DNA from 3 places in the Kitasatospora sp. NPDC029367 genome. Region 3 is predicted to be linked to each of the others. Evidence: riboswitches for the same ligand, from Rfam matches in the RefSeq annotation. Region 3 holds a riboswitch; each other region holds the start of a gene.

Evidence for each region. A riboswitch is a leader RNA that binds a small molecule or an ion and turns the genes downstream of it on or off. The one in region 3 is predicted to bind cobalamin.
Region 1: linked by a shared signal. The riboswitch ahead of ACZ4W5_RS06130 (cobalamin biosynthesis protein) and the one ahead of metE (5-methyltetrahydropteroyltriglutamate--homocysteine S-methyltransferase) in region 3 are both predicted to bind cobalamin.
Region 2: linked by a shared signal. The riboswitch ahead of ACZ4W5_RS18250 (CoA-acylating methylmalonate-semialdehyde dehydrogenase) and the one ahead of metE (5-methyltetrahydropteroyltriglutamate--homocysteine S-methyltransferase) in region 3 are both predicted to bind cobalamin.

The regions. Positions count from the first base shown of each region.
Region 1 covers NZ_JBVHYH010000006.1:119,305-123,359, reverse strand. Annotated here, with positions in the region: gene ACZ4W5_RS06140 (alpha/beta hydrolase family protein) at 1-527, opposite strand, end outside; gene ACZ4W5_RS06135 (helix-turn-helix domain-containing protein) at 967-1,659, opposite strand; cobalamin riboswitch at 1,855-1,983, shown strand; gene ACZ4W5_RS06130 (cobalamin biosynthesis protein) at 2,083-3,048, shown strand; gene ACZ4W5_RS06125 (cobyric acid synthase) at 3,178-4,055, shown strand, end outside.
Region 2 covers NZ_JBVHYH010000029.1:61,703-65,757, forward strand. Annotated here, with positions in the region: gene ACZ4W5_RS18240 (type 1 glutamine amidotransferase) at 1-333, shown strand, start outside; gene ACZ4W5_RS18245 (serine hydrolase domain-containing protein) at 460-1,653, shown strand; cobalamin riboswitch at 1,748-1,927, shown strand; gene ACZ4W5_RS18250 (CoA-acylating methylmalonate-semialdehyde dehydrogenase) at 2,139-3,638, shown strand; gene ACZ4W5_RS18255 (acyl-CoA dehydrogenase family protein) at 3,635-4,055, shown strand, end outside.
Region 3 covers NZ_JBVHYH010000075.1:35,896-39,950, reverse strand. Annotated here, with positions in the region: gene ACZ4W5_RS30860 (threonine/serine exporter family protein) at 1-1,188, opposite strand, end outside; cobalamin riboswitch at 1,392-1,596, shown strand; gene metE (5-methyltetrahydropteroyltriglutamate--homocysteine S-methyltransferase) at 1,770-4,055, shown strand, end outside.

The sequences.
Region 1 (4,055 bases), on a different contig from region 3:
GGCAGCACCGAAAGGGTCTGCCCGCGGTCCGCCTCCGGGCCGTGGACCAGGATCACCCAGGTGCCGCGCTTGCCGCCGAGCAGCCAGACCGGCAGCGGGCCCAGCTCGCCCTCGGCCACGGTGTCGGTGAAGGCCAGGCCGAGCGCCGAGGTCGGATCGCCCAGGTACACGCGCGGAGTGAAACGGACCTCCGTGCCGGGCGTCAGCGTGCCCCGGTCCGCCCGGACCAGGCGCCGGGTGACGCCCTGCGCGTCACTGTGCAGGACCTCCTCCACCACGGCATGCCCGCCGTCCGCCCACTCCACCGCCCAGCGGCCGGGCCGCAGGCTCTCCGGGCGCCGGCTGAACGTCACCCGCCCCGCCGCCAGGCTCTGCACCAGCACCGGCCCCGAACCCTGGCCGCCGGCGGTTGGGCCCGCACCCGGACGGACCATCCGCTCGGAAGCCCGACGGCCGACGACCAGGACGGCGGCCCCGGCGGCGGCTCCGGTGGCGGCCGCCACGACGGCTGCGGTTCTCCAACGCATATCGATCCCCGCTCTGTTCACGGACCTGGACGGTGTTCGAGGACCAGTCCACAAGGGGCCTGGCGGGGCGGCCACTGGGCTGGGCCGTCTGGGGGCCGGGGGCCGCTGCGCGGGGCTTTGGTTGGGGGGTGGGCTCTCGGGAGGGTGGGTTGGTCCGGGGGCGGTTCCGGGGGTGGGCGCTCCGGGGGCTGGATGATTTTCAGACCGCCGACCCTCATCGAGGGGTGCTGGGCGCCGTTGGCGGTCTGAAAATCACCCGTCACGCCCCCTTCCGCACCCACCCCCTCCACCGCCCCCTCCCGCAGCGCGTCCCTCTCGCCTGGGTCGGGTGGGGGGAGGGGGGTGGTGGGGGTGGGTGGGTGAGTGCGGGTAGGTGGGTGGGGGTGGGGGTGGGGGGTGGCGTGTGTGTGGGGGGGTTGGTGTTTGTGGGGTGGTGTGGTCAGACGGGGATGGTGGGGTGGTGGGTGCTGAGGAGGTGCCAGAAGCGGGGGGTGAGGGGTGGGGTGGGGGTGGTGGGGTGGGTGGTGGTGCCCCAGTGGGAGGGGATGTGGTGTTCCTGGTGGAGGACGGGGAGGACGGCGGCGAGGTCGGGTTCGGGGACGGGGACGAGGTGGGCGATCGGGCGGAGGTGGGGTTGCCAGCGGCCGGCCACGCATTGGCGGAGCAGGGTGTCGAGGGCCTCGCGGCGGCCGGTGGCTTCGATCAGTTCGGTGAGGCGCAGACCGAGGACCTGGGCGAGGGCGTGGGTCTGGTCGGGGTCGCCGTCCCAGTGGCCGGTCAGTTCGGCCTGGCGGTAGGTGGGGAGGGGGATGCCGACCCGTTCGGCGACGGTCTCCGGGGGGAGTTCCCGGGCGAGGCGGTGGTCGCGCAGGGTGACCGGGGGGCCGGGCATCAGGGCGGCGGCCGGGCACCAGAGGGCGCGGGCGAGGGCGATGAACTCGGTCTCGCCGGGGCGCAGCACGCCGTCCTCCCAGGCGAGGACGTGGCCGGGGAGCAGTCGGACGCCGTGTGCGGCCATGCCCTCGGCGACCTGCTCGGGGGTCAGCCCTAGGCCGGTTCGGTGGGCCCGGGCGGCCTCCGGTGAGAACGGCACCGGGGTGGGGGCGGCGGCGGGGGGCTTTCTGCGGCGCATGGCCGAACCGTAGGCGTGGCTCGCGGCGCGGCCCCAGCCGCCGAACGCACGAAGCGGGGGCGCCGGGCCCGTCGTGGGGCTGGGCGATCGCACAGGGCGGGGGCGGGCGTGTCGTGTGACCAACCCCTCCGTGACCTCGGTTGACTCCCGGTTCGGGCGCGTGATGGGATCCTGGGGCCAAACGGAGGCATGGAGAGGAAGCCGGTGCGAGTCCGGCGCGGTCCCGCCACTGTCACCGGGGAGCACGCTCGGAAAGTGCCACGGCGGCCCGTCAGGGGCCGCTGGAAGGCCCGGGGGTGCGTCGGACCCGGAAGCCAGGAGACTCTCGCCCCCGGTACGTCGATCCAGGGCGCGGACCCTGAGTGAGGACACCCACGCGATGCAGGCTGCCCCGCCCGGTTGGATTCCCAGCCTTTCGTTGTTGTGCGCCCGCTGACCCGGGCCGCCGCCTTCGGCCTGGGCGCGCTCGCGGGCTACGCCGCCGACGCCCGGTACGCCGACCCGCGCCGCGGGCACCCCGTCGCCCTGTTCGGCACGGCCGCGGGGCGGCTGGAGCGGCGGCTGTGGCGCGACGGCCGGGCGGCCGGTGCCGGGTACACCGCGGTGTGCGTGGGTGCGGTGGCGGCCGGCGCGCTCGCTCTGGACCGTACGGTCGGGCGCCGTCCGCTGGGCCGGGCCGCGTTAGCGGCGGGGGCGACCTGGACGGTGCTCGGTGGCACCTCGCTGACCCGGGAGGCCCGCACCATCGGACGCTCGCTGGCCGTCGGCGATCTGACGGCGGCCCGGGAGCGGCTGCCGCACCTGTGCGGGCGGGATCCGAGTGCGCTGGACGGGCAGCAGATCGCCCGGGCGGTGGTCGAGTCGGTGGCGGAGAACACGGCGGATGCCGTGGTGAACGCGCTGGTCTGGGGCGCTTTGGCCGGTACGCCGGGGCTGTTGGCCTTCCGTGCGGTGAACACCCTGGACGCCATGGTGGGCCATCGCTCGCCCCGCTACGCCCGCTTCGGTTGGGCCTCGGCCCGGCTGGACGACGTGGCGGGCTGGCCGGGTGCCCGGCTGACGGCCCTGCTGACGGTGGCCGCCGCGCCCGAGCCCCGGACCGCCTGGCGGGTCTGGCGCCGGGACGGTTCCGCGCACCCGAGCCCGAACGCGGGCCAGGCCGAGTCGGCCTTCGCGGGGGCGGTCGGGGTCCGGCTGGGCGGGACGTTGCAGTACGGGGAGCGGGTGGAGCACCGGCCGGTCCTGGGTGCGGAGTTGCGGCCGGTGACGGTGGACGACATCGAGCGGGCCTGCACGCTGTCCCGGCGGGTGGGCGCGCTGGCGCTGGGTACGACGGTCGCGGGGCACGTCCTGCTGCGGATGCTGATGAGGAAGAAGGGTGGGGCATGAGCGAGCGCAGCGAGTTCATCATCGGAGGGTGCGCGTTGTGCGGGGCGGGCGAATGAGCGAGCGCAGCGAGTTCATCATCGGAAGGTGCGCGTTGTGCGAAGCGCCTGCCGAGCGTAGCGAGGCGGGCGCATGAGCAACGCACTGTTGGTCGCGGGGACGACCTCGGACGCGGGCAAGAGCGTGGTGACGGCCGGGATCTGCCGTTGGCTGGCCCGGCAGGGTGTGCGGGTGGCCCCGTTCAAGGCGCAGAACATGTCGCTGAACTCCTTCGTCACCGCCGACGGCGCCGAGATCGGCCGTGCCCAGGCGATGCAGGCGCAGGCCGCCCGGGTGGAGCCGGAGGCGGCGATGAACCCGGTGCTGCTCAAGCCGGGCGCGGACGGCCGCAGCCAGGTAGTGCTGCTCGGCAGGCCGGTGGCCGAGGTGGGCGCGCTGGACTACCGGGAGCGCAAGCCCGTCCTGCTGGAACGGGCGCTGGAGTGTCTGGCCGATCTGCGCGCCCGCTACGACGTGGTGGTGTGCGAGGGCGCCGGCTCCCCCGCCGAGATCAACCTGCGGGACCGGGACATCGCCAACATGGGGCTGGCCACGGCCGCCGCGCTGCCGGTGGTGGTGGTCGGGGACATCGACCGGGGCGGGGTGTTCGCGGCGATGTACGGGACGCTGGCGCTGCTGTCGGCGGAGGACCAGCGGCACGTGGCCGGCTGGTTCGTCAACAAGTTCCGCGGCGACGCCCGGCTGCTGGCGCCCGGGCTGGAGATGCTGCACGAGCTGACCGGCCGTCCGGTGCTGGGCACGCTGCCGATGCTGCCGGGCCTGTGGCTGGACGCCGAGGACTCGCTGGACCTGTCCACCGTGGTGGACCGGGTGGACGGGCGCGGGCCGCTGGGGGCGGACGTGCTGCGGGTCGCCGTGGTGCGCTTCCCGCGGCTGTCGAACTTCACCGACCTGGACGCGCTGGCCCAGGAGCCGGGCGTGCTGGTGCGCTGGGCGACCCGGCCGGAGGA
Region 2 (4,055 bases), on a different contig from region 3:
CGGGTCGGCGACCGCCGGGGCGTCGGCGTCGTGCCGTCGTTCCACTACCAGGCGATCAGTCCGCAGATCGAGGAAGTGGACGGCGTGCGGATCGAGTACCGCAACGAGCACACCTCCGTCCAGGCGCTGAGCTACGGCGAGCGGGTCTTCGGATGCCAGTTCCACCCCGAGCTGACCCCGGACGACGTGCGCCGGCTGATCGACTTCAACGAGGACGTCATCAGCCGCTGGCACGGCGACCCGGCCGCGGCGCATCGCTCGGTCGAGCGGTACCAGGACGACCTGCCCGAGGACCTCTTCGAGCGCCTGGTGATCGACCGCATCACGCGCTGACGCCGTCGGGGTCCGCTGCACCGCGATCCCGATGCGCGGCGATCCCGGAGGCATTCGGATGAATGTCCGTAGGGGGGCCGGTGCGGTGCCGCGGGCAGAAGCCTGGAACGACCTATCCAGGGGCGTATGCCTATCCGAACGGGCCGATCTGCCCTGCTGCGCACCGTGACGACCATCTCTGCCTGCCTGGCAGCCTCCCTGCCCGGGATCGCCGCGCCCGCGGCGGCCGTACCGGTCCCCAGGGAACCGGCCGCCGCGTCGCAGTCCTGGGAAGCGACCGCGGCCAAGCTGGACCGGGTGATCCGGCAGACGGCCGCCGACGCCGGTGTCCCCGGCGTGATCGTGGGCGTCTGGAAGCCCGGACAGCCGCGCTACGTACGGGCTTTCGGCGTCGCGGACACGAGCGACTGCGCCCCGATGCGAACCGACCTGAACATGCGGATCGGCAGCGAGACCAAGACCTTCACCGTCACCGCGCTGCTCCAGCTCGTCGACCGCGGCGAGGTCGGCCTGGACGACCCGATCTCCGCATACGTCGACGGGGTGCCCGACGGAGAGCACATCACGCTGCGTCAGCTCGCGGACATGCGCAGCGGCCTGTTCGCCTACAGCAAGGACCCGGGCTTCCAGCACCTGCTGACGACCGAGCCGCATCGCCAGTGGTCGCCGAACGAGCTGCTCGACATCGCTTTCGAGCATCCCAACCAGTTCCCGCCCGGCACGCAGTTCGACTACTCCAACACCAACACCGTGCTGCTCGGCCTGGTCGTCGAGAAGGTCACCCACCGCCCCTTGCGGGACGCGATCCGGGACCTGATCACGCGGCCGAGCGGCCTGGACCGCACCTTCCTGCCGGTGGCGGCGGAGTTCCCGCTGCCGCACGCCCACGGCTACACCGACATGACGCCGGACGGCACGGTGGCGGATGCCACGGACTTCAACCCGAGCTGGGGCTGGGCAGCCGGCGCGATGATCTCGGACCTCGACGACATGCGCTCCTGGGCGGAGAACGTCGCGACCGGCGGCCTGCTGTCCCCGAAGACCCAGGCGGAGCGCCTCGACGCGCACCCCACCGGCGCGCCGGGTGACGCCTACGGACTGGGCATCGACATCAACCACGGGTGGATCGGCCACGCGGGCTCCCTGCCCGGCTACCAGAGTCTGACGGTCTACCTGCCCGCCCAGAAGGCGACGATGGTGATCCTGCTCAACACGGACATCCCCTCGAACGGCGAGAACCCCAGCACCCTGCTCGGCCGGGCCATCACCCGGGTGGTCAGCCCCGACAACGTCTACGGCGACGCCTCCGACCAGGCCTGACGCACGACCCGGGGGGGGGACGCGGGGGAGGTCACGACAGCAGGGCGCGCCGCGGGCCTCGGACCCCGGACCTCTGGACTTACTAGGACGTCCGACTATATGGTCGATGCCAGGTCCGCGGTGTCAGGGAAGCCGGTGTGAGTCCGGCACGGTCCCGCCACTGTGACCGGGGAGTTCGTCCTCGTGGATGACGGCCACTGGCAGCCAGCCGGGAAGGCCTGGGGGCGGGCGTGGATCCGGGAGTCAGGATACCGGCCGCGGGTGGTCCGTGTTTTCCACGAGGATGGAGACGACACGCATGACTCCGGGCTGCCTTTCCCGTTCCGCTGCCCCTTGCCCTGCCGTGCTGACCGTCGGGGCACACCTGCTCCCCCGACGCTGACGTCAACCGCCGGACCGCCGTAGGCGCGCACGACCGTGCGCCCGGACGGTGGCGGTGGTCTCTCCATTCCTCCTCTCCCCATCCACGATGAGAGAAGGAACCGATGGTCCGTGAACTGACCCATTTCGTCGGCGGCAAGCGCGTCGCCGGGACGTCCGGCCGGTTCGGCGACGTGTACGACCCCAACACCGGCCGGGTGCAGGCCCGGGTGCCGCTGGCCGACCGGGCCGAGGTCGAGGCGGTGATCGCCGACGCCGCGCAGGCCCAGCCCGAGTGGGCCGCCTGGAACCCGCAGCGGCGGGCGCGGGTGCTGCTGCGCTTCCTGCACCTGGTCGAGCAGGAGAAGGAGGACCTGGCCCGGCTGCTCTCCGCCGAGCACGGCAAGACCGTGGCCGACGCCCACGGCGACATCCAGCGCGGCCTGGAGGTGGTGGAGTTCGCCGCCGGGATCCCGCACCTGTTGAAGGGCGAGTTCAGCGACAACGCCGGCACCGGCATCGACGTCTACTCGATGCGCCAGCCACTCGGCGTGGTCGCGGGCATCACGCCGTTCAACTTCCCGGCGATGATCCCGCTCTGGAAGGCCGCGCCCGCGCTGGCCTGCGGCAACGCCTTCGTCCTCAAGCCCTCCGAGCGCGACCCTTCGGTGCCGCTGCGCCTGGCCGAGCTCTTCCTCGAAGCGGGGCTTCCCCCGGGCGTGCTCAACGTCGTCAACGGCGACAAGGAGGCCGTGGACACGCTGCTGGAGGACCCCCGGGTCGAGGCGCTCGGCTTCGTCGGTTCGACCCCGATCGCCCAGTACGTCTACGCGACCGCGGCGGCGCACGGCAAGCGCGCACAGTGCTTCGGCGGCGCGAAGAACCACATGATCGTGATGCCGGATGCCGATCTCGACCAGGCCGCCGACGCCCTCGTCGGCGCCGGCTACGGCTCGGCCGGCGAACGCTGCATGGCGATCTCGGTCGCCGTCCCGGTCGGGGAGGAGACCGCGGACGCGCTGGTGGCGAAGCTGGTCGAGCGGATCGCCGCCTTGAAGGTCGGCCGCTCGGACGACCCGGCGGCCGACTTCGGTCCGCTGGTCGGCCGCGACGCCCTGGAGCGGGTCCGCGGCTACCTGGACCTCGGGGTCCGGGAGGGAGCCGAACTCGTCGTGGACGGACGGGACTTCCGCCTTCCCGGCCACGAGGACGGCTACTTCCTCGGCGCCTCGCTGTTCGACCGGGTCACCCCCGGCATGCGGATCTATCGGGAGGAGATCTTCGGCCCGGTCCTGACCGTGGTCCGCGCCGCTGACTACGAGGAGGCGCTGCGGCTGCCGAGCGAGCACGAGTTCGGCAACGGCGTGGCCATCTACACCCGGGACGGCGACACCGCCCGGGACTTCGCCCGCCGGGTGAACACCGGCATGGTCGGGGTCAACGTGCCGATCCCGGTGCCAATCGCCTACCACACCTTCGGCGGCTGGAAGCGCTCCGGCTTCGGCGACCTCAACCAGCACGGCCCGGACTCGATCCGCTTCTACACCCGCACCCGCACCGTCACCTCGCGCTGGCCCTCCGGGGTCAAGGAGGGCGCGAGCTTCACCATGCCGACGATGGGATGAGCACGGTGCACGCAAGTGACCTGACGGACGACCAGCGCGCCGTCGCGGAGGCGACCCGGGCCTTCGCCGACGAGCACCTCGCCCCGCACGCGGTGGCCTGGGACCGGGACGAGCACTTCCCGGTCGACGTGCTGCGCAAGGCGGCGGACGTGGGCCTGGCCGGTGTGTACGTGCGCGAGGACGTCGGCGGATCGGAGCTCTCCCGACTGGACGGGGTGGTCGCCTTCGAGGCGCTCGCGACCGGCTGCCCGTCGATCGCCGCCTACCTGTCCATCCACAACATGGTCGGCTGGATGGTGGACCGCTACGGGACCGAGGCGCAGCGTGCCCGCTGGCTGCCGGCGCTCTGCACGGCCGAGCAGTTGGGCAGTTACTGCCTCACCGAGCCCGGCGCCGGCTCCGACGCCGCCGCGCTCA
Region 3 (4,055 bases):
GTACGTGGTCCAGCCCGCCGCGCTGTTGACCAGGACGGCCGGCAGGGTGGTCGGCTCGGTGTTGAGCAGCACCGCGAAGGTCAGCGCGAGCAGGACGGCGGCCGCGAGTTGCAGCGGCGGGTTGGAGGTGGCGGCCGGGCCGCTCTCGGCGGCCAGGTCCGCGCCGTTGTTGACCCCGATGTAGAGCACGGTCATCACCCCGACGACCACGCCCGCCAGCAGGTACAGCACCTCCAACAGCCGTGCGGCGGCGGTGAGGTAGAAGCCCGCGAGGCCGTCCTGCACGGCCGCGACCATCGGCCAGCCGGGCAGCAGCGCGTACAGCCCGCCGGTGATCACCACCGAGCCGCGCAGCTGCAGCTGGTTGAAGGACATCAGGATGCCGACCACCGCGGCCGGGGTCGCGGCCGCCGCGATCCGGTAGAACTCCGGCAGGTCGTGCCGTTCGACCCGGTCGGCCAGCACGCCGCCCACCACCGTGGTGACCACGGCGCTCACGAACACCAGCCAGGCCCGGGCGTCGGCCCGGCCGCCGACCAGCAGGGTGGCGGCGCCGGCCAGCAGGCCGGAGGAGAGGACCAGGACCCAGGCCGGGTAGTGGCGGCAGTGCCGGCGCACGGCGCGCAGCCGCCGGTGGGCGTCGTCCACGGCGAGCCCGCCCGCGGTGATCTCGGTGACCAGCCGGAACAGCGCGGCCAGCCCGGAGTAGTCCCCGGTGGGGCGGCGGACGAAGCGTTCGGCCGTCACCGGCGGGTCGCCGTGGCCGGGCCGGTAGGAGATCGCGACCCGGGTGAAGGCGACCTGGGGGTCGCAGGGACGGACCCGGTAGGTGCGCGCCACGGCGAGCATCGCCGCCTCGACGTCCTCGGCGCCCTCGCCACAGGTCAGCATCAACTCGCCCACCAGCAGCGCGAGTCCGAGCACGGCGGCGACCGCGGCGGGCCCCGGCTCGGCCGCACCCTCGTCCTCCTCCTCGCCGTGCCCGGCCGCCGGGTGGGCGGAGTTCGGGGAACGCAGCAGCGGCAGCATCTGCTCCGGCCAGCGGACCGCGCCACCCACCGCCCGGGGCGGTCTTCCGGAGCCGGGATCGGCCTCCTCGGCCGCGCCCGGTCCGCCCTGCGACGGCACCCGCGAACCGTCCGGCCCGTCCGTCCCGGCCCGCGCACCGCTCTCCTCGTGTTCCCGCATCGTCGCTCCCTGGACCACCCCCCAACTCGGCTGCTCTCGGCACTCCTTCGACTACCCATCGTCATCGATTCGTGAACGTCGCACCCGGAGTGCGGGAAGATCCGCGCGCCCCGCTCGGCGGCCGGCGCGGTCTCACCATGCGGACGATTGCGCGGTTCTCCGGCCGGAAACCGGCGGGCCGGACGTAGGGTGGCAGGTGCAGCTGGTTCGCCCCGTCCGCCAGGCGGGGCGTCGTAAGAGGGAACCCGGTGACGCCTTTCAACAGGCCAGTCCGGGACTGCCCCGCAGCGGTGAGCGGGAACGACCGCCGTCATACGCACTGGGCCCGGGTCGGGTCTGGGAAGCGACGGCCAGTAGGTGCCGGTCCTCGACGAGGACGGGCGGGCCCGCGAGTCCGAAGACCTGCCACTGCCCGGGCGCGACCGTTCGCGCGCGGCCATCCGGTGACCTCGAGGGCGGGTCGGCGACCACACCAGGCGGAGCCGCACATGTGTGCGGGCGGTCGCCCGGTCCGTCGTCCCTTCGCGTCCTCGCCCCCGTCGCCGGGCACTTGAGGAATCAGACTCGCGAAGGAGAGTCCCTTGACCACGAAGTCCGCAGCCGCGGCGACCCTCGCCACCGCCCACGGCTACCCCCGGCAGGGCCGGGGCCGGGAGTTGAAGAAGGCGATCGAGGGCTACTGGAAGGGCGCCGTCACCGCCGAGGCACTGCTGGCCACCGCCGCCGACCTGCGCCGGGGGAACTGGCAGCAGCTCGCCGACTCCGGCATCGAGGAGGTCCCGACCGGCGACTTCTCGCTCTACGACCACGTGCTGGACACCACCGTGGCGGTCGGTGCGATCCCGCCGCGGCACCGGGAGGCGGTCGACGCCGACCCGCTGGACGGCTACTTCGCCATGGCGCGCGGCAACCAGGACGTCGCTCCGCTGGAGATGACCAAGTGGTTCGACACCAACTACCACTACCTCGTCCCGGAGTTGGGGCCGGACACCGCCTTCGCCGCGGACCCGGCCAAGGCCGTCGCCGAGTTCGAGGAGGCCCTCGCGCTCGGCCATGACGCCCGTCCGGTGCTGGTCGGACCGGTCACTTACCTGCTGCTCGCCAAGCCGGCGCCCGGGGTGGCCCCCGACTTCCAGCCGATCACCCTGCTGGACCGGCTGCTGCCCGTCTACGCGGAGCTGCTCGCGGCACTCCGGGCCGCGGGCGCGCAGTGGGTGCAGCTGGACGAGCCCGCGCTCGTCCAGGACCGGACCCCGGCCGAGCTGAACGCCGCCGCCCGGGCCTACCGTGAGCTGGGCGCGCGGACCGAGCGGCCGAAGCTGCTGGTGGCCAGCTACTTCGACCGCCTCGGCGACGCCCTGGCGGTGCTGGCCAAGGCCCCGGTGGAGGGCCTGGCGCTGGACTTCACCGGGCCGGCCGCCGCCAACCTGGAGGACCTCGCCGCCGTCGGCGGGCTGCCCGGCAAGCGCCTGGTCGCCGGGGTGATCGACGGGCGCAACATCTGGATCAACGACCTGGGCGCTTCGCTGGCCACCCTGGCCACCCTGCTCGGGCTCGCCGACCGGGTCGACGTCGCGCCGTCCTGCTCGCTGCTGCACGTGCCGATCGACGCCACCCTCGAACGCGACATCGACCCGCAGATCGCCCGCTGGCTGGCCTTCGCCAAGCAGAAGGCCACCGAGGCCGCCCTGCTGGCCCGCGCCCTGCGCGAGGGCACCGGCGCGATCACCGCCGAACTCGCCGCCAACCGCGCCGACCTGGCCTCCCGCGCCACCTCGCCGATCACCCGGGACCCGGCCGTCCGCGCCCGCACCGCGGCCGTCACCCCGGGCGACACCCGGCGTGCCCAGCCCTACCCCGTACGGGCCGAGGCCCAGCGCGCCCGGCTCGCACTGCCGCTGCTGCCGACCACCACCATCGGCTCCTTCCCGCAGACCACCGAACTGCGCGTCGCCCGCGCCGACCTGACCGCCGGGCGGATCGACGCCGCCGCGTACCGGGAGCGGATGGCGGCGGAGGTCCGCGAGGTCATCGCCTACCAGGAGAAGGCCGGGCTGGACGTCCTGGTGCACGGCGAGCCCGAGCGCAACGACATGGTCCAGTACTTCGCCGAGCAGCTCACCGGCTACCTGGCCACCCGGCACGGCTGGGTGCAGTCCTACGGCACCCGCTACGTCCGGCCGCCGGTGCTGGCCGGGGACATCTCCCGCCCGCACCCGATGACCGTCGACTGGTTCCGCTACGCCCAGGACCTGACCGACCGTCCGGTCAAGGGCATGCTGACCGGCCCGGTCACCATGCTCGCCTGGTCCTTCGTCCGCGACGACCAGCCGCTCGCCGAGACCGCCCGGCAGGTCGCCCTCGCCCTGCGCGACGAGGTCACCGACCTGGAGGCCGCCGGTGCCGCCGTCGTCCAGGTCGACGAACCGGCCCTGCGCGAGACCCTGCCGCTGCGCGCCGCCGGCCGCCCGGCCTATCTGGGCTGGGCCACCGAGGCCTTCCGGCTGGCCACCTCGGGCGTGCGCGCCGACACCCAGGTGCACACCCATATGTGCTACGCCGAGTTCGGCGCGATCATGACCGCGATCGACGACCTCGACGCCGACGTCATCTCCCTGGAGGCCGCCCGCTCGCACATGGAGGTCGCCGGAGAGCTGGCCGCCGCCGGGTACCCGCGCGAGGTCGGCCCGGGCGTCTGGGACATCCACTCCCCGCGCGTGCCGAGCACCGAGGAGGCCGTCGAGCTGCTCCGGGCCGGTCTCGCGGCGATCCCCGCCGAGCGGCTCTGGGTCAACCCCGACTGCGGCCTCAAGACCCGCGGCTGGCCCGAGACCCGCGCCTCGCTGGAGAGCCTGGTCGGCGCCGCC